Linked DNA regions of Marinagarivorans cellulosilyticus. The protein of the gene in region 2 interacts with the protein of the main gene of each other region in a pairwise test. Links are inferred from orthologs where the notes say so. Each region holds a gene or a part of one and is shown on either strand. Other genes may lie near its edges.

Region 1 (10,653 bases), 1.4 Mb from region 2 along the record:
CGACAGCCAGTAATATCTGCTTTACTTGTATAAGTTTCAGTCAAAAAGCGCCACATTGGTGCGTAAAAATGCAACCGTAATCATATTGGCACAAAACGATCAGCAAGCCCTTGATTCATAAGGCTTAGAAAACAAAAGTTAGTTTGTATTTTAGGTGGCGCATCTCTATAATTCAGCGCGTTTTTTAAGGTTATATAAACGCTTTTTAGAAATGGCACGCTTACCTAAGCGCTAAAAGCAATAATGTGTTAATAGACAGCCACAATATATCTGGCAATAAAACAAAACTAACATACGCTAGCTGCATAACAGATCGAGCGATAGCAAAGTTAGAATATATAAGTGCTTAGTTAGAATTAAACTAGCCATAAATTAATGCGACAGCGATAATCATTAAGACGTAACTATCGCCATTGCGTATAGCTAAACTGTATTACAAGAACCATTCATTCAAAAAAGGTGTGGTGCAACAGTGAAAAAAGACAGGCCTGTCAACTTAGATTTAACAACAATCTCACTACCTATAACTGGGTATGTATCCTTTTTGCACCGTGTATCTGGGATCATCATGCTTGCCGGCATTTTAATTCTTTTATGGATGCTAGACACGAGTTTAAGCTCAGAACAAAGCTTCAACGAGCTCAAAGAAACCCTTAGCAACCCAGTAATTACGTTTGTTGTTTGGGGCGTATTAGCCGCCCTTGCTTACCACACCGTAGCAGGCTTGCGACATTTATTGATGGATATGGGTATTGGCGAATCACTCGAAGGCGGCCGAGCCGGCGCCAAAGCGGTTGTTGCACTAGCGATTTTATTCATCCTGCTTATTGGAGGCTACCTAATATGGTAACTACTGCCACCAGCCTTTCTCGGAACGGCGTATCCGATTGGATTATTCAGCGCTTTAGTGCCGTCATCCTTGCCGCTTACACCTTATTTATAGCTGGCTTTATTGTTTGCCACCCCAACATGGACTACCAAACGTGGCAGGGCCTTTTTGATCAGCTTTGGATGCGTATTTTTAGCTTGCTGGCATTACTGAGCATCGCAGCGCACGGCTGGATCGGCTTGTGGGGCATTGTTACAGACTACCTCACTTCTAGAATGCTTGGCGCCAAAGGCTTGGTTTTACGCCTTATCGTTTTATCAATTTATGCATTAATTACTGTAGCCTACCTCGTTTGGGGTCTCGAAATTTTGTGGGGAGCCTAAAATAATGGCGACAATGAGAACAATCACTTTTGATGGCATCGTTATTGGCGGCGGCGGCGCGGGCATGCGTGCAGCTTTGCAAATGGCCCAGTCCGGTTTTAAAACGGCCGTAATTACCAAGGTATTCCCCACCCGATCACACACTGTGTCTGCGCAAGGCGGTATCACTTGCGCAATTGCCAGCGACGACCCCAATGATGATTGGCGCTGGCACATGTACGACACCGTTAAAGGCTCAGACTACATTGGCGACCAAGACGCCATTGAATACATGTGTTCTGTCGGCCCTGAAGCGGTTTTTGAATTAGAACACATGGGATTGCCCTTTTCGCGCACAGAAAACGGCCGCATTTACCAACGCCCCTTTGGTGGTCAATCTAAAGATTTTGGCCGCGGAGGCCAAGCAGCCAGAACATGCGCTGCTGCCGATCGCACCGGCCATGCGCTATTGCACACGCTTTATCAACAAAACGTCAAAAACAACACTACATTTTTTAATGAGTGGTTTGCTGTAGACCTTGTTAAAAACCAAGATGGTGCAGTAGTTGGCGTTATTGCCATTAATATTGAAGATGGCGAAACCGTTTTTGTAAAATCAAAAGCAACCGTATTAGCCACCGGCGGTGCTGGGCGCATTTATGCCTCAACCACCAACGCCCACATTAATACTGGCGATGGCATCGGTATGGCTTTACGCGCTGGCGCCCCAGTGCAAGATATTGAAATGTGGCAGTTCCACCCCACCGGCATTCACGGTGCGGGCACCTTGGTAACAGAAGGTTGCCGCGGTGAAGGCGGCTACCTTATCAACAAAGACGGCGAACGTTTTATGGAGCGCTACGCTCCCAACGCTAAAGACTTGGCAGGCCGTGACGTCGTTGCCCGCTCGATGGTGCTAGAAATTTTAGAGGGTCGCGGCTGCGGCCCCGATGGCGACCACGTACTCCTTAAGCTAGATCACCTTGGCGAAAAAGCATTAAACGCAAAGCTGCCTGGCATTCTAGAATTATCGCGCACTTTTGCTCATGTTGACCCCGTCAAGGCCCCTATCCCAGTCGTACCGACGTGCCATTATATGATGGGCGGCGTCGCTACAAATATTAATGGCCAAGCCATTACCCAAGATGCTGACGGCAACGATAAAATTATTGATGGCCTATATGCGTGCGGCGAAGTAGCGTGTGTATCGGTGCACGGCGCCAATCGTTTAGGTGGCAACTCGCTACTTGATCTCGTAGTGTTTGGCCGAGCAACCGGGCTATATCTTGAAAAGGCATTGCGCGAAGGCATTGATATGCGCGAAGCCTCACAAACAGATATCGAAAGCGCGACTAGCCGTCTTGAAGCGGTTAATAATACCAATACTGGTGAATCGGCCTCAGTACTACGCAAAGAATTACAAACCGTAATGCAAAACCACTTTGGCGTTTTCCGCAAAGGCGAGTTTATGCAAGAGGGCATCACAAAAATTGCCGACCTACGCAGCCGAATCGAAAACATCAAACTTGAAGACAAAAGCAACGCGTTTAATACAGCACGCATAGAAGCACTTGAAGTGCAAAACTTGTTAGAAGTTGCCGAAGCTACAGCCATTGCCGCCGAAGAGCGCAAAGAATCACGCGGCGCCCATGCCCGCGATGACTTCCAAGAACGCGACGATAAAAACTGGCTATGTCACTCGCTTTACTTCCCTAGTGAAAAACGTGTGGGCAAGCGCGATGTTAATTTTGCGCCTAAAACAATGCCTAAACTCGAACCTAAAATCCGTACGTACTAATTTAAAGGGTTGATGAAAATGCTGAAAGTTGAAGTCTACCGATACAACCCCGAGACAGATGCGACCCCGTATATGAAAACTTACGAGGTCGATACGGACGGAAAAGACGTTATGGTTCTCGACGTTTTAGAAATGTTAAAAGCACAAGATGCCTCATTGTCTTTTCGCCGCTCTTGCCGCGAGGGCGTATGTGGATCCGATGGCATTAATATTTCGGGAAAAAACGGGCTTGCATGCATAACGCCACTATCGGCTTGCGTTAAAAACAATAAACTGGTTTTGCGGCCTCTTCCCGGTTTGCCGGTTATTCGAGACCTAGTGATCGACATGAGTCAGTTTTACGCCCAATACCGCAAAATTGAGCCGTTTCTACAAAACGATACGCCAGCACCTGCAATCGAGCGCTTACAATCACCAGAAGAACGCGCCAAACTCGATGGCTTATACGAATGCATTTTGTGTGCTTGCTGTTCAACTAGCTGCCCATCATTTTGGTGGAACCCCGATAAATTTATTGGCCCTGCAGGTTTATTACAGGCTTATCGCTTTTTGGCCGACAGCCGCGATACAGCGAATGAAAAACGCTTAGGCAACCTTGACGACCCATTCAGCGTATTTCGCTGTCACGGTATTCAAAACTGTGTGGCAGTTTGCCCCAAAGGCCTTAACCCTACGCGGGCTATTGGCCATATTCGCAGCATGCTGTTACACAACGCAACTTAAGCTCGACCGTCGGTGGCGCGAAAAACGCGCTTCCGGCCTATAATGCATACAGGGGTCGCTTATCGCGACTCATTAATCGGCCTTCGGCCAAGACTGTTTAGTCAAGCAGCGTCCAATAGCATTAGCTGTAACCTGTTCGACTGGCGTACCCAGATAGACGGTGGGAAAACAATGCAACAGAGCCTCATGGAGCTTCTATGGAGTACTTCACATATCTCAGGCGGTAACGCCAGCTATGTCGAAGAAGTGTATGAAACCTATTTGCGCGATCCCAATTCCGTTCCAGCCCCGTGGCGCGAATACTTCGATAAATTACCTCGCGTCGAAGGCAACTCAAACCCCGATGTACCACACTCAGAAATTATCGAATACTTTGAGTTGCTCGGTAAAAATCGTGCAAGGCCTATTATTGCACCAGGCTCCGGCGCTGGTAATATCGCACATGAACGCAAACAAGTTGAAGTAGTTCAACTCATCAATGCTTACCGTCTTAGCGGCCATAAAAAAGCCAAGCTAGATCCGCTTGGTTTAAACAACGGCAAAACCGAATTAGAAGAACTCGATCTACATTTTCACGGCCTAAATAACGCCGATTTAGACATTGTTTTTCAAACCGGTGATTTATCTTACGGCGCGGCAGAAGCCCCCTTAAAAGACATTATTGCCGCACTAAATCAAACTTACTGCAACACAGTAGGCGCCGAGGTAATGCACATAACGCATTACACCGAGCGCAAATGGTTGCTACAACGCCTAGAAAGCCAGCGCTCCAAAGCAACCCTGAGCAAAGAAGCCCGCATCGATTTGCTCGAACGCCTAACCGCCGCAGAAGGCTTGGAGAGACACCTCGACAGCAAATACCCTGGTACAAAGCGCTTTGGTCTCGAAGGTGCCGAAAGCTTAATCCCTATGCTTGACGTGTTAATTAAAGGCATAGGTACCCACGGCGCGCGCGAAATGGTATTAGGTATGGCGCACCGTGGCCGCTTAAATACACTGGTGAATATTCTAGGGAAAAACCCTGCCGACCTGTTTGAAGAATTCGAAGGTAAAAAGCTGGTTGATACCTCTGGCGATGTTAAATATCACCAAGGCTTTTCATCTAATGTAATGACGCCTGGTGGCGAAATGCATTTGGCCCTTGCATTTAACCCCTCCCACCTAGAGATTGTTTCTCCGGTTGTAGAGGGTTCGGTTCGCGCCCGCCAAGACCGCCGCAAAGACACCGAGCGCAATCTGGTTGTTCCTGTTGTAATTCACGGCGACGCCGCTTTTGCAGGCCAAGGCGTTGTGATGGAAACATTCCAGATGTCGCAAACCCGCGCCTACCAAACCGGCGGCACGATCCATATCGTCATTAACAACCAAGTTGGTTTTACCACTAGCCGCAAAGAAGATATGCGCTCAACACAGTACTGTACTGATGTTGCCAAAATGATCGAGGCGCCCATTTTCCATGCTAATGGCGACGACCCAGAAGCGGTTGCTTTTGTCACTAATTTAGCAGTAGATTACCGCAACGAATTCAAAAAAGACGTCGTAATCGATTTGGTGTGTTACCGCCGTCGCGGCCACAACGAAACCGACGAGCCCTCTGCAACCCAACCGTTAATGTACTCGGTTATTCGCAAGCACAAAACAACGCGCACACTCTATGCCGAGCAACTTGCAGCGCAAAACATTTACAGCGCAGAAGACTCCGTCAAAATGATGGACGCCTATCGCGCCGCGCTAGATGCCGGTGAGCATGTAACACGCGACCTCGTCAAGGAACCAGACTCTTCATTGTTTGTGGACTGGACACCCTACATTGGCCACGACTGGACAACACAAGCGAACACCACTTACGAATTAAAAACACTGCAAAACTTGGCGGATAAACTAACAACAATTCCGGACGGCATTGTTGTGCAACGTCAAGTTTCCAAAATATATGAAGACCGCCGGAAAATGGCAGCCGGCTCGCTCCCGCTTAACTGGGGCATGGCCGAAATTTTAGCCTATGGGTCAATGCTAGAAGAAGGCATTGCCATTCGCATTACAGGGCAAGATGTTGGCAGGGGAACTTTCTCGCACCGCCACGCGGTAGTCCACAATCAAAAAGATGGTTCCAGTTATATCCCGCTTAAGAATTTATCTGAAGATCAACCCAACCTGCACATTTACGACTCTTACCTTTCTGAAGAAGCGGTACTTGCATTTGAATACGGCTACTCAACAACCAAACCCAATGCACTAGTAATTTGGGAAGCACAATTCGGCGACTTCGCCAATGGCGCTCAAGTTGTGATTGACCAATTCATTACCAGTGGCGAACACAAATGGGGGCGCCTATCAGGCTTAACCATGCTGTTACCACACGGCTATGAAGGCCAAGGGCCAGAACACTCCTCTGCCCGCTTAGAGCGCTTTATGCAGCTGTGTGCAGAGCAAAATATTCAGGTTTGTATTCCGACAACGCCGGCACAAGTGTTTCACATGTTGCGCCGCCAAGCATTGCGACCATTGCGCCGCCCACTTGTAGTAATGAGCCCCAAGTGGATTTTACGCCACAAGCTTGCAACATCCACGCTCGAAGAGTTGGCTGAAGGCAGCTTCCAGAACGTGATTGGCGAAAAAGAAGTTACACCTGAAAACGCTCGCCGCGTTGTATTGTGTAGCGGCAAGGTTTATTACCATTTGCTAGAAGCACGCAACGAGCGCAAACAAAATAATGTTGCTTTAGTCCGCTTAGAACAGCTCTACCCGTTCCCCGATGAAGAGCTGCAAAAAGTATTGGAACCATTTGCTAACGTTACTGATGTTATTTGGTGTCAAGAAGAGCCCATGAACCAAGGGGCTTGGAATTCCAACCAACATCGTATGCGCGCTGCGCTAGAGGGTGTAAACTCTGACGCCTTCTTGCGTTATGCTGGCCGCTCGCCATCGTCGGCACCGGCAGCAGGCTATGCCTCAACACACTTGGAAGAACAAAATCGCTTTATTAACGCAGCGCTAGATGTAACGGTCTAGGCCGTTATTTGCAATGCAATAAATTCACCGCGACAATGCTAATGCCAGCTATAAAACTCGCTAAGAACTGCAGGCATAGGCAAACGACCATTATCAGGGCCTTAACTGAAGGACATATTTGGAATGACCATTGAAATTAAAGCACCAACATTTCCCGAGTCTGTTCAAGATGGCACCATAGCCACTTGGCACAAACAACCCGGCGAAGCTGTATCTCGCGACGAACTGATTGTCGACATCGAAACCGATAAAGTGGTTCTAGAAGTCGTTGCACCTGCTGATGGCGCCCTGACTGAAGTTTTAAAAGGTGAAGGTGAAGTTATTTTAAGCAATGAAGTGATTGCTAAATTCGAAGCCGGCGCTGGCACCGCACAACCGGCCGCCAGCGATAATACCGAAGCCGCACCTGCCGCTAACACCAGCGATAGCGACGAAGACGCCCTTGTTAATCCCGCTGCGCGCAAGCTAGCTGCCGAAAAAGGCGTAGACCTTGCCTCAATTAAAGGCACCGGTAAAGGCGGTCGAATCACCAAGGACGATGTCATTAACGCGCCTGCGGCGCCTGCCGCTAAAGCCCCAGCTCCTGCACCGGTTAATGCGCCTGCGGTTAGCACTAGCGCCGACGGTCGCACAGAAAAACGCGTTCCCATGACGCGCTTGCGAGCACGCATTGCCGAGCGCCTGCTTGATGCATCACAAAATACCGCAATGTTGACTACGTTTAACGAGGTCAACATGGGCCCCATCATGGAGCTTCGCAAAAAGTACAAAGAACAATTTGAAAAAGTTCACAATGGAAGCCGTTTAGGCTTTATGGGCTTTTTTGTAAAAGCCGCTGTAGAGGCGCTAAAACGCTTGCCCGCCGTCAATGCAAGCATTGATGGTAACGACATTGTTTACCATGGTTATCAAGACGTTGGCGTTGCCGTATCCACACCCAAAGGTTTAGTTGTGCCAGTACTGCGCAACGCAGAAAATATGGGCTTAGCCGATGTCGAGAACACCATTCGCGACTTTGGTATGCGCGCTAAAGACGGCAAGCTAGGCATCGAAGAAATGACGGGCGGCACCTTCACTATTACTAACGGCGGCGTGTTTGGCTCTTTAATGTCAACACCCATTCTTAACCCGCCACAAGCGGCAATATTGGGCATGCATAAAATTCAAGAGCGTCCAATGGCTGTTAATGGCAAGGTCGAAATTTTACCCATGATGTACCTAGCCCTTTCTTATGACCACCGTTTAATCGATGGTAAAGAGGCCGTACAATTCTTGGTAGCTATCAAAGACATGATCGAAGACCCAGCACGTATGCTGCTAGAAGTTTAGACCGTCTATTAATTTTTTCTTTGAGCCGGGCGGGACGCACACCCGAGCATTTTCAGCGTTCCCGGCTCTTTCGCTGACTCACACTTGGGGTGTTTATCAATGTCCACTAAATACGATGTAATTGTTATCGGTTCTGGTCCAGCGGGCTATGTTGCTGCAATCCGCTGCGCGCAACTTGGCTTAAAAACAGCCTGTATCGAAAAATGGAAAGACGAAAAAGGTAAAGGCGTTAACGGCGGCACCTGCTTAAACGTAGGCTGCATTCCCTCTAAGGCTTTACTCGACAGCTCTTATAAGTATCACGAAGCAAAAGATCATTTTGATATTCACGGTATTTCAACCAAAGAATTGAAAATTGATGTTAAAACCATGATTGGCCGCAAAAACGATATTGTTAAGCAATTAACCAGTGGTATTGCCGGGCTATTTATGGCCAACAAAGTTACCTCCCTTTACGGTACCGGTAAATTATTAGCCGGCAAAAAAGTTCAGTTTGTCGATTTTGATGGCAAAGAAGAAGTACTCGAAGCTGACAACGTAATTTTGGCTGCGGGCTCTGTGCCCGTAAATATCCCTGTCGCTGCTGTTGATAACGACGTAATCGTCGACTCTACCGGCGCGCTAGAATTTGACGAAGTTCCTAAGCGCCTAGGCGTTATTGGTGCTGGCGTTATTGGGCTTGAACTCGGCTCTGTTTGGAATCGCCTAGGTTCAGAAGTTGTATGCCTAGAGGCTATGGATAAATTCTTGGCCGTGATGGATCAGCAAATTGCGAAAGAAACCAAAAAAATCTTAACCAAACAAGGCTTAGACATTCGCCTAAGCTGCCGCGTAACTGGCAGCGAAATAAAAACCAAAGGCAAGAAGAAAGAAGTTGAAGTTACTTTTACCGACAAAGAAGGTAACGCTCAAACCGAAACTTTCGACAAGCTAATCGTCTGTGTTGGTCGCCGCCCATATACCAAAAATCTTTTGGCTGACGACAGCGGCGTGAAATTGGACGAGCGCGGTTCTATTTACGTTAACGATCTTTGTGCAACAAGCGCTCCCGGCGTATTTGCCATTGGTGATTTAGTGCGCGGCCCAATGCTTGCCCACAAAGGTTCTGAAGAAGGCGTTATGGTTGCCGAGCGCATTGCCGGCGAAAAGACCGTTATGAATTACGACATTATTCCTAACGTTATTTACACTCACCCTGAAGTTGCTTCTGTGGGTAAAAACGAAGAACAACTTAAAGCCGAAGGTATTGAGTACAACGTCGGTACATTCCCATTCTTAGCCATTGGCCGCGCATTAGCAGCCAACGAAAAAGACGGCATGGTGAAGATTTTAGCGCACGCTAAAACCGACCGCATATTGGGCGCCCACATTGTTGGCCCCAGCGCTGCCGACTTAGTACAGCAAGTTGCCATTGCAATGGAATTTGGCTCAAGCGCCGAAGACTTAGGCATGATGGTATTCGGACACCCAACATTGTCTGAAGCGGTACACGAAGCGGCATTAGCCGTTCATGGCCACGCCATTCACATGCCAAACCGCAAAAAACGTTAAATAATAGGCCGCATTTAATGCGGCCTATTATTTATTTTTAAGCGTTAGCTAGACCCGCTTTTATCGTTATAGAGCACAATTTTGATCACCCCCAGCTTAGCAGCTGGGCTTTACTCATTAAGCGCGCGTTCGCGTGTTATTAACAATGGAACATAGTCATGAATTTGCATGAATATCAGGCAAAACAGCTATTTGCTGAATACGGCTTGCCCGTTTCAAAAGGTATCGCCGCAGAAACCCCCAGTGAAGCAGCGGGCGCCGCTGATATTATTGGCGGCGACAAATGGGTAGTAAAAGCACAGGTTCACGCCGGTGGCCGCGGTAAAGCCGGCGGAGTTAAGTTGGTTTCATCAAAAGCCGAAATTGAAGAATTTTCCCGTCACTGGTTAGGCAAAAACTTAGTTACTTACCAAACAGACGAAAATGGCCAACCTGTTAGCCGTATATTAGTGGAATCCTGCACTGATATCGCCCAAGAGCTTTACCTTGGCGCTGTTGTCGACCGCTCTACCCGCCGCATTGTATTTATGGCATCGACTGAAGGCGGCGTTGAAATTGAAAAGGTCGCCGAAGAAACTCCCGAAAAAATCTTAAAAGCGATTATCGATCCTTTAGCAGGCCCACAGCCATACCAAGGCCGCGAGCTTGCTTTCAAATTGGGGTTAAAGGGCGACCAAATTAAGCAATTTACCAAGATCTTCTTGGGCCTTGCAAAAATGTTCCAAGACTATGATTTTGCATTATTAGAAATCAATCCGCTTGTAATTACCGATGCCGGCAACCTGCACTGCCTAGATGGCAAAATCAACATCGACAGCAACGCCATGTACCGCCAGCCCAAATTAAAAGAAATGCATGATCCATCGCAAGAAGACGAGCGCGAAGCGCATGCGGCTAAATGGGAGCTTAACTACGTGGCACTCGATGGCAACATCGGCTGCATGGTTAACGGTGCTGGCTTAGCCATGGGCACAATGGATATCGTTAAACTTCACGGTGGCCAACCTGCAAACTTCCTTGATGTGGGCGGCGGCGCGACCAAAGAGCGC
Region 2 (10,213 bases):
AGCGACAGGCGCAGCAGCATCCACGATTTGATCGCTTTGTAACATACCAGTCATTGCCGGCACTAAATACTTAAGCATTTCATCAATAGGGATATCCTCTGGGTTTTTCCCAAGCATCGCTACAATCGATTCAAAACTTGAAAGGGTAAATAAAGACGCCCCCAGCATAAAATTCATGCGCCAATAAAACTGCATGTAATCGGTATTGGGAGCGGCCACCTGCAACAGTTTAGTTAAACGAGCCAACGTACCACCAAAACGCTCGGAACAATGCTGCCGCAAGTGCTCTTGTGATTGGGTGTAAGCCAACGTCATTAAACGGGCGAAGCGCTCTGGACGCTCATTCACTTCGCGTTGCGTAGCGACAAAGGCACCGCCGGCAGCCAACAACACATCGCGTACACTTGGGGACTCGCGATCTAGCTTATCCAAGTTGTTTTCTAACGCTTTACAAAACGGGTCTAAAAAGCGTGTGAAAACAGCTTGAATTAACGCTTTTTTTGAACCGAAGTGATAATTAACGGCCGCCAAATTAACGTCAGCCATACAGGTAATCGTCCGCAACGATGTTTCGGCAAAACCGCGTTCTGCAAATAGCACCGTTGCGGCATGTAAAATTTTATCGACTGTTTCGCTATTGGCCATATTCTTTCCTTTACACCCTAAAACGAGGAAATACCCCCTACGGTGTGTGATTAATCATGAATAGATAAGCAGCGGCTGCACTAATCAACGTTTGAATAGCACAACGTTAACCCTGAGTTAGCGTTTCTAACTCTTCACTTTTGAGCATCCATTCCTCTTCACACATCTCCAACTTTTCACTAATTTCAGCTTGGCGTTTTAGTGTTTTTGTTAATGTCTCGCCACCTGTGGTATAAATATCAGGGTCTGACAGCTCCTGCTCCACCGCGGTTAAGCTTTGCTGTAGTTTATCGATTTCTTTTTCAAGTTTTTTTACGGCATTGGTTAGCGGCTTTAATTGTGCGCGCATCGCTGCGTTATTTTGACGCTCGGTTTTCTTGGTGTTTTTATCTTGTACCGCGGTTGTTTCAGTGGGGCTTTGCCCCCCTGTGGCGCTGGCACTTTTAGTGGTTAACCAGGTTTCGTAATCGTGAAGATCGCCATCAAACAAACTCACCTTACCGTCATCAACCAGCAAAAACTCTTCTACTGAATTACGTAGTAAATGCCTATCGTGCGACACTAAAACAACCGCGCCATCAAAACCTTGTAACGCTAAAGTTAACGCGTGGCGAACTTCCAAATCCAAGTGGTTCGTCGGTTCATCCAGCAATAACAAGTTAGGCTTTTGCCAGGCTACAATCGCCATCGCTAAACGCGCTTTTTCACCACCAGAAAAGTGCTGAATGGTTTCGAAGGCTCTATCGCCTTGAAAATCAAAACTGCCTAAAAAATTACGGACTTCTTGCTCAGAGGCTTTAGGGCTTAAACGCTGTAAATGCAAAGCGCAGGATGCATTCATATCTAACGCTTCTAATTGGTGTTGATTAAAATAACCAATACGTAAGTGTGCACCTTCAACCCTATCCCCAGCTAACAATGTTGATTTAGCGCCACCCTCACCAACTAGCGTTTTCATTAAGGTAGATTTACCCGCGCCATTGGCACCCAACAAGCCCAAGCGCGAATTGCCATGAATACTCAGCTGTACTTTTTTTAGCAGCACTTTATTGCCATAACCCAAGTCGGCATCGCTTAGGGTAATTAGCTGCTGAGGAATGCGCTCTGGCGTCGGAAAACGGAAATTAAATGGCGAGTCAATATGGGCGGGAGAAAGCTGCTCCATGCGCTCTAACTCTTTAAGCCGGCTTTGCGCCTGCTTGGCTTTAGTAGCTTTGGCTCTAAAACGGCGAACAAAACTTTCAATTTCAGTAATGCGCTCTTGTTGTTTTTCAAACGCTGCTTGCTGCTGCGCTAAACGCTCAGCTTTTTGCCGCTCGTAAGCGCTGTAATTACCGCTATAACTGATTAACTGTGTATTTTCAAAGTTAGCAATGCCCGTAACCACGTTATCTAAAAAATCTCGATCGTGAGAAATAATTAATAACGTGCCTTGATATTGCTTTAATCGCTGCTCAAGCCAAAGTGTTGCATCTAGATCTAAGTGGTTTGTCGGCTCATCGAGTAACAATAAATCGGAGCGACACATTAATGCTTGTGCCAAATTTAAGCGAATTCGCCAACCACCGGAAAAGTCGGATACTGGACGGGCACCATCGGCTGCGCAAAAGCCCAGCCCGGCAATTAATTGCATCGCCCTAGCCGCTGCGGTGTAACCGTCAATGTGCTCATATTGCGCATAGAGGTTGGCGAGCTTTTCGCCGTCATCGCCCACTTTGGCTATTGCTTGCTCGATAGCTCTAAGCTCGGTATCGCCATCTTGCACATAGTCTAAGGCCGTGCGTTCTCCGGCCCCAACTTCCTGCGCCATATGTGCGGTTTTCCACGCGCTAGGCACATGTAAGTCGCCTGCATCAACCGCCAGCTCGCCTATTAATAATTTAAACAGGCTGGATTTACCGCTGCCATTCGCGCCAATAACACCTAGCTTCTCACCAATATGGACCGTAAGCGATGCTTTTTCTAACAGAATTTTATGGCCGCGCTGTAGGCTCGCTTGCGTTAATTTAATCATGCGTTGTAGTGATCAAGGGAAAGTAGTTCAATTTTATAACCGTCTGGATCTTCAGCAAAGGCTAATACCGCCGAGCCATGCATCATGGGCCCCGCTTCGCGCACGATTTTACCGCCGGCGGCTTTAATGGCCGCCGCCGCGGCATAAACATCTTTTACGCCGATTGCAATATGGCCATAGCCATCACCAAGTTCGTAATTTTTGGTATCCCAATTATGGGTTAATTCCAATACCGTACTGCTAGCTTCATCATCATAACCAATAAACGCCAGTGTAAAGCGCCCATCCGGGAAATCTTGTTTACGCAACAGGCGCATGCCCAATACATCCACGTAAAACGCGAGCGACTTATCGAGATCCCCCACTCGCAGCATGGTATGTAGTAAACGCATAATAATTCCTTAAATAAACTAATGATGATTTGGGTGATGAGGCATTGCGTGATCTAGACCATTCGCTTCACTATCGTCAACGCTGGAGTGGTCATTGTGCTCGATATGATGCGATGTATCGTGATGTGAAGCCCCCTGATGAGAAGTGCTCTGATGCAAAGTACTGTGGTGTGAATGCCCCCCAGCGTGGTGAGAATGGTGATACCAAGCGACAGCGATTGTCCAAATGCCAAAAAGAATAAAGCACCCAGCCAACCCCATTTTAAACCACCGCCGCGCCAACCATTTGCGCACCCACGATGCCGCCAAGCCGCCGGCAAATACCGCTGGCAAAGTGCCTGCACCAAACGCTGCCATTGTTAGCGCGCCCTCTGTCACCCCAGGCTGGGTTGCCGCCAACACTAAAACCGAGTACACCAAACCACAGGGCAACCAACCCCAAAACGCCCCCAGCAACAATGCCTTAGGCACAGTATAAACGGGCAATAAACGCTGACTTAGTGGCTGAATATAACGCCATACTTTTTGCCCACCGCGCTCAAGCACCGTTATACCGGTCCAAAGCTCTGCTTGGTAAAGCCCGGTTGCAATTAACAACAAACCCGCGATAGTTCGCGCTAACGGGTAACCGCTATCAAAAATTGCATTCTGCCCTAACGCCGCCAAAGCCCCTAACAAGGCATAACTGCCGATACGGCCAATGTTATACGCCAGCAACAATGCAAAACGGCGAGCGAGTTTTTCTGCGGGAATAGCATAGGCCAATGCTGCAGCAAAACCGCCACACATTCCTAAGCAGTGTCCGGCGCCAAGCACCCCGAGAAGTAAGGCTGATATTACAGCTTCAATCACAGCCGCGGCTCACCTTTTGTGTCCAGTGCAGACTTAGCCGCGCGCGCGCGATTAGACTCAATGTCGTCGTCATCAAACAAAATGCGATGCCCTTCTGTATCAAGATCATCGTATTGACCAGATTTGACGGCCCAAAAAAACACGGCAACGGCGACGGCAACAATTAAAATAGCAATGGGAATCAGCAGATAAAGACTTTCCACATGCGCCTCATGAATACAAAAGCGCGCATTATACTCAAACTGGGCGGCAACGCGTTGCCAATCACCCTTTTCTTATCGGGCATTGAGGTAGCCTAACGGCAGCAAGCCTTAAAAAGCCGTAGCGCGGGGCCAACGACTTTATTTACTGCTATGGAACTGAAAGCGCGGGCGCACTAGCTTACCCGCGCAGCATCGAAGCCTTCTGATAAAACCTCAGCAACCGAGGCGATCTCGTAGAAAGTATCTACGCTAGGGTCGGTTTCGGCTTTGGTCAGCAAGTAGGTAAGGTAGCGAAATAAGTTACCACTAGTATGTACACCTTTCGCCGCCTTTGAGTAGCTACATAAGCGCTCGCAGACATGCTGTGTTTCCAGCAGTATTACCGTCAGCTGTTTGTCTGCACATTGGGTAAGCGCGGCATTTTTAGCCAGTAACAGCATTTGCACACTTTGGTTAAACAACAGTGACAAGGCCTTGCTGTATTCAGCCAATGCAGCTTCAGCTTGGACCTTAGGCGAGATAAAGCGCACATTGGGCGCGCCATCTGGCGATCTAAATTCAATATTTTCTTGGTTCATGGCAAGCATCCATTGCAGGAAGCCTGCGCTACATCACTAGCATAGGCTTCCACTCATTAAGCACATCACGTTAAACAAAGAGTGGCCAACTTAAGTAACTAGTACATTAGCGTATCCACTATCGACACCAATGACTGTAGAAACAGAAACCGATTTTCGCCAATTTTTAGGGCGTTTGCGTTGCACATAACCAGCGCTGCGCAGTGGCCTCTGGCAGATAAGTCACCACCCGAGCATACATGGCCAGCACTTTTTCAAGCTCAGCAACCAAAGCGGTGTTATCGCGATTGTCATCCGAAAATGCAGCATCTAGCATGCGGCCTAAACGCTCATCACACGCTTTAACCCCGTCCCAATCGCCCACTTCAAAGGCTGTCTGCATGGCTTTGCGGGTACGAATAACATCAACTAAAGACGAACAGACTAATGGCATGGGGAATCTCTCAAGTATCTATGGCTACACCCTATTTGTCGGCCCAGATCGCAAAAACTTGAAGATTATTTTGAAGAGTTTTCTCGTGCTAAAACGCGCCTTGCGGAAAGTGCCAGGTCACAGACAAAGGCGCCCCTTCGGGCAAACCACACAGGCTGGCGGCGTTGCACTGCAGCCATAAATCACCCACTGCAATTAAGCTATTGTTGCAATAAATAAGCGGAATACGGTGACGAAGCCAAGGCTCTAAACGGTATTCTTGCAATAGTTTTTTAAGTGCTTGCGAGTGCGCACGCCCGGCGGGATGGGCGCGCTCACCGCCTTGCCGGTAGCGCACTTGCAGCTCGCCAGTAAAGCCGGCTACACGCAGCTCGCTGCCATCACTCAATACGCAGTGCTCTTTGAATGAAACGGCTTGAGCAGCCACTGATTGCAAAATACTGACAGGCAAAAGGTATAGCCGCTGCTTAAAACGGCTAAAACCATAGCTCCCCAAAAGCAAGGCGGGCTGTGCATCGGCTTGCGCTTGCAGCAGTTTTTGTAATTCTTCGAAATGGCCGCTTTGCGGCGCTAACTCACCCTCTTGCTTTAACCAAAAGCGCACCAACTGCTTTTGCCGCGACCACGACAATACCCGCAACGCAGAAATATCAATAGAAGACCCACAGCGTTCTTGGCGAAAGCCCACCGAGGCAAAATCAAGCGCGGCATATTCGTCCAATAAATGCTGAGCTTCGCGGGCATGCTCTGCAGCAACGGTAATTTGCTCAACAGCGTTCGGCCAGTGCTGCGTAATAACAGGGAATATTTGATGGCGTACAAAGTTGCGGCTAAAGCGAGTATCGGCGTTACTTTCGTCCTCTACCCACTGCAAAGCCTGCTGTTTAGCGTAATTCAGAATACTCGTCTTAGGGCACTGCAATAATGGCCGCCATAAGCGCCCCTGCCCTAAAGGACGCTCTACCGGCATAGCCGCCAACCCTTGCACGCCCGCGCCACGCATTAAGCGCAGCAATAAGGTTTCGGCCTGATCATTTTGATGGTGCCCCACCGCTAGTACATCACCAGCTTGTAGCAGCTGTTCAAAAGCTTGATAACGCGCCTGCCGAGCGGCCTGTTCTAGCCCTTGACCAGCGATGTTAACGGCTACATTTACAGTGTTTAATGGGATATTCAGGCTCGCACACAAGCCTTCGACTTGTTGCTGCCACTGCCCAGCGTTGGGCGATAACTGATGATTAATATGAATAGCGCTAAGGGTTACAAAATTGGGGCATTGCTGCTTTGCCCAATGAAGCAATACTACAGAGTCCACACCACCGCTAAGCCCAACAATAAGGCGCTTGCAATTAGCAGGTATATTCAGCGGTGGTAGCATAATAATTCGCCAATACTATTAACGGCGCTTTTTAGGGCCTGCTTTTTTAGTGGTTTTACTGGGGCGCCCAGCATTCCCTTTATTAGCGCGTACAGCAGCCGTTAATTTCCCTGCAATTTGCTTTCGCGGGCGGCTACGCTGTAAAGCTTCTGGCGGCACTAACGAGTGTTCGCCAGTTCCAATTAAATCTTCGCGGCCCATTTCTTTAAACGAATCGCGCAGCATTGGCCACGTTTTTTCATCGTGAAAACGCAATAATGCCTTTTGAAAACGGCGCTGTTTTAAATTGCGCGGGGTGTGCACCTTGCCACTTTTGTAATTAACCTTACCCAGCGGATCTTTCTCGGAATAATACATCGCCGTTGCTAAGGACATGGGCGATGGGTAAAAGGTTTGAACTTGATCCAAGCGGTATTTGTTTTTCTTTAACCAAAACGCAAGGTTAATCATATCTTCGTCATCACTACCTGGGTGCGCAGCAATAAAGTAAGGGATTAAATACTGTTTCTTCCCGGCTTCTTTAGAGTACTTATCAAAGAGCTTTTTAAAAGCATGGAAAGTACCAATGCCGGGTTTCATCATTTTATTCAGTGGCCCTTCTTCGGTATGCTCTGGCGCAATTTTTAAATAGCCGCCTACATGATGAGTCACTAATTCTTTGACGTATTCAGGATCTTCAATGGCTAAGTCGTAGCGCAAGCCAGACGCAATAGCCACTTTTTTAACACCAGGGATAGCCCGCGCCTTGCGATAAAGCTGGGTTGTTGATGAATGGTCGGTGACTAAGTTTTTGCAAATCGTGGGGAAAACACAACTTAAACGGCGGCAATTAGCGTGAATTTTAGGGTCCTTACAATTCAACATATACATGTTGGCTGTTGGCCCTCCTAAATCAGAAATAGTGCCGGTAAAGCCGGGCGTTTTATCGCGGATATCTTCTATTTCACGCAAAATCGATTCTTCAGATCGCGACTGAATCACTCGCCCTTCGTGCTCTGTAATTGAACAAAATGAACAACCACCAAAACAACCACGCATAATGTTTACCGATGTTTTTATCATCTCGTAAGCAGGAATAGTGGCGCCGCCATAACTTGGGTGTGGGATACGCGCAAAAGGCAGCGCAAATACCGAATCCATCTCGTCGGTTTCTAGCGGAATTGGCGGTGGGTTAATCCACACTTCGCGATTGCCATGCTTTTGCACTAACGTACGTGCATTTTGGGGGTTTGATTCCAAGTGCAAAACGCGTGAAGCATGGGAGTAAAGCACACGATCGCTGCGTACTTTTTCAAACGAGGGTAACCGGATTGCGGTTTTTTCATTATCTAGCGCATGTTGGCGATGCACCGGCATAGGAATGATACGCACAACCTCTTCTTCCACGTTTTGCTCTTGCGATTGCGGCTCTTGCTGGGCGGCATCGCCGTACAAATCACTATCTATGCCCGGCATCGAGGGCGCCCCACCACCGCTGTTGGCGTTGGTTTTACAATCGCTAGTGCCGGTATCCTCCATTGCATAAGGGTTTGGAATGGCATCGATATTTTTAGCCCAATCAACCCGCGAGGAATCAATCACAGTCCAGCCGTCGGGTACGGCTTTTCGCACCACGGTTGTACCGCGAATACTGGTAAGTTGATCAATTGTCTTGCCACCGGCAAGCTCAGTCGCCACCTCAATAATGGCGCGCTCGGCGTTGCCGTACAGCAAAATATCCGCGCCTGAATCGACCAGTACCGAACGACGCACCGCATCGCTCCAGTAATCGTATTGCGCTATGCGCCGTAAGCTTGCCTCTATACCACCAATAACAATAGGAACATCTTTGTAAGCTTCGCGGCAGCGCTGTGCATAAACTGTCACCGCGCGATCTGGCCGTTTCCCACCTTCGTTGCTTGGCGTATAGGCATCATCACTGCGCACTTTTAAATCGGCCGTGTAGCGGTTAATCATAGAATCCATATTGCCCGCACTAACACCAAAAAAGAGGTTTGGCTTACCCAATACTTTAAACGGGTCGCAGCTTTGCCAATCGGGTTGGGCAATCATGCCGACCCTAAAGCCCTGAAACTCCAGCAAGCGGCCAATAACGGCCCCACCAAAGCTTGGGTGGTCAACATACGCATCGCCATTCACAATAATGATGTCGCAGCTATCCCAGCCTAAATCGTCCATCTCTTTACGCGACATGGGTAAAAACGGTGCTGCACCAAAACACTCGGCCCAATATTTAGGGAACGAGCACAAATGCGGCGCTGTTTTAATGGCAGGAGGTGAGGCAAGCTTGGCGTTAGACATAGAATAAGGCTGTGTAGGTAAATCAGGCGGCCATTCTACCAGAGTCCACACCCTCTACGCTTGACAGCATAACCAGACAAAAGCTAGGGCTACTCGGAGGACTCTGCATGTGCTCCACAAAAAAGCCCAGTTGAAGACACTTCAACTGGGCTGAGTAATGGCTACAAGCAAGCCACATTGCTGCGTTTAACGCATAAGAAACTCCGCTATTGCACCCACCTCTTCTAGCGATACCGCCTGAGCGGGATCATCTGGTTTTAGGTGCGCCATTTTTGGAACGCTTTGTATTTTCGCGCTGATAAAGCTTGCGCTTGCACCTGTCACATCACCATAGCGCGGTGAAGCGCCTTCACCATTACCCGAATGGCAACTTGAGCAATGCTTTAAAAATTGAAACTGACCATCAATAGGCTGCGGTTCTGGTTCTGGTTCTGGTTCTGGTTCTGGTTCTGGTTCTGGTTCTGGTTCTGGTTCTGGTTCTGGTTCTGGTTCTGGTTCTGGTTTGACATCAGGGTACTTTTCTTTATCGCGCATTGCCGCGAAAAGGTCTTGAATTGCACCAAGATCTGCATCTTTTAACACCGGCCCCATAATGCTACCAAGATGGCCAAACTTAATCTTATGCTGGTCTTCATAAGGTTTAAAACGCATATGGCGGCCAACAGTGTAGGCATCGCCGTCTATCAATATCTTGGTCCCATCCACACCATGACAAATTGCACAGTTATTTGCGTATACCGTATCACCCGCAATCGGGCTGCCATCCACGCCCATATTAAGGAAACCGCGGCCACGGCTTGGGTACTCCCCACTCAATAAAATTAAGTCATAAAGTGCCGTGGTATCGAGCGCTTCCTCTTTTAAATATTTAACAATATCCCAGATTTGCGCATCGGTAAGAATTTCGGCGTAATTAGGCATTTTATCGCCAACGGAAGCATTACTTACAGGATCGTAATTATCGAGCCTATCGTTAACCGAACGATAATTATCGCCGCCTTTAATGCTGTTAAACAGCGCCTGCGGGCTGGCAATTTCACTGACCCTTGCCAAATTCACATCAGCAACTCTGGGCCTTGTTGTCGAGGGCGCGCGGTTACTGTACCCGCCTTCACGCCCTAACCTATCCCAGCCGTGGCATTGCTTGCAGCGAAAGAAATCTGCATTGGTCTCGATGCTATCCAATTGAGCTTGGCTATCGAGGTTAGAATTATTCAGCTCGAACCCTGTTTCATTCGCCCAAAATTTAGAATATAGCTGCCCACCCACAATGCCGTCGGCGGCTTGATAGGCTTGACCACCAGACATATCAACGCTACTGCTTTGGCTGCTCACCGCTGCACTGCTGCTTGAGCTCTCTGCACTTGATTCACTAGCAACTACTTCAGCGCTCTTTGGCTGCTCTGTGCCGTACTGT

What was found.
Region 1: the proteins of MARGE09_RS19100 (region 2) and MARGE09_RS13060 interact in binary tests that used the Escherichia coli proteins (3 or more experiments, as listed by UniProt). The link is inferred for Marinagarivorans cellulosilyticus from one-to-one orthologs.

What each region holds. Positions count from the first base shown.
Region 1 is NZ_AP023086.1:3,260,393-3,271,045, reverse strand. What follows is about bases 3,510-6,924. They hold MARGE09_RS13060 (2-oxoglutarate dehydrogenase E1 component), read left to right. Parts: upstream 3,510-3,883; coding sequence 3,884-6,724; downstream 6,725-6,924. Other genes in these bases: odhB (2-oxoglutarate dehydrogenase complex dihydrolipoyllysine-residue succinyltransferase), read left to right, coding at 6,848-6,924; MARGE09_RS13065 (succinate dehydrogenase iron-sulfur subunit), read left to right, coding at 3,510-3,712. Also shown: sdhC (succinate dehydrogenase, cytochrome b556 subunit), read left to right, coding at 473-850; sdhD (succinate dehydrogenase, hydrophobic membrane anchor protein), read left to right, coding at 844-1,212; sdhA (succinate dehydrogenase flavoprotein subunit), read left to right, coding at 1,217-2,989; more of MARGE09_RS13065, read left to right, coding at 3,008-3,509; more of odhB, read left to right, coding at 6,925-8,053; lpdA (dihydrolipoyl dehydrogenase), read left to right, coding at 8,153-9,604; sucC (ADP-forming succinate--CoA ligase subunit beta), read left to right, coding at 9,763-10,653. UniProt on the Escherichia coli protein: E1 component of the 2-oxoglutarate dehydrogenase (OGDH) complex which catalyzes the decarboxylation of 2-oxoglutarate, the first step in the conversion of 2-oxoglutarate to succinyl-CoA and CO(2).
Region 2 is NZ_AP023086.1:4,667,647-4,677,859, forward strand. Bases 206-3,180 are described here. They hold MARGE09_RS19100 (ABC-F family ATP-binding cassette domain-containing protein), read right to left. Parts: upstream 2,660-3,180; coding sequence 752-2,659; downstream 206-751. Other genes in these bases: MARGE09_RS19095 (TetR/AcrR family transcriptional regulator), read right to left, coding at 206-645; gloA (lactoylglutathione lyase), read right to left, coding at 2,656-3,051; MARGE09_RS19110 (sulfite exporter TauE/SafE family protein), read right to left, coding at 3,070-3,180. Outside these bases: more of MARGE09_RS19095, read right to left, coding at 1-205; more of MARGE09_RS19110, read right to left, coding at 3,181-3,903; cbb3-type cytochrome oxidase assembly protein CcoS, read right to left, coding at 3,900-4,106; MARGE09_RS19120 (hypothetical protein), read right to left, coding at 4,280-4,684; MARGE09_RS19125 (hypothetical protein), read right to left, coding at 4,851-5,117; tRNA lysidine(34) synthetase TilS, read right to left, coding at 5,206-6,495; MARGE09_RS19135 (YgiQ family radical SAM protein), read right to left, coding at 6,514-8,796; MARGE09_RS19140 (c-type cytochrome), read right to left, coding at 8,983-10,131; MARGE09_RS19145 (hypothetical protein), read right to left, coding at 10,176-10,213. UniProt on the Escherichia coli protein: Genetic data indicate it may be involved in ribosome assembly or function.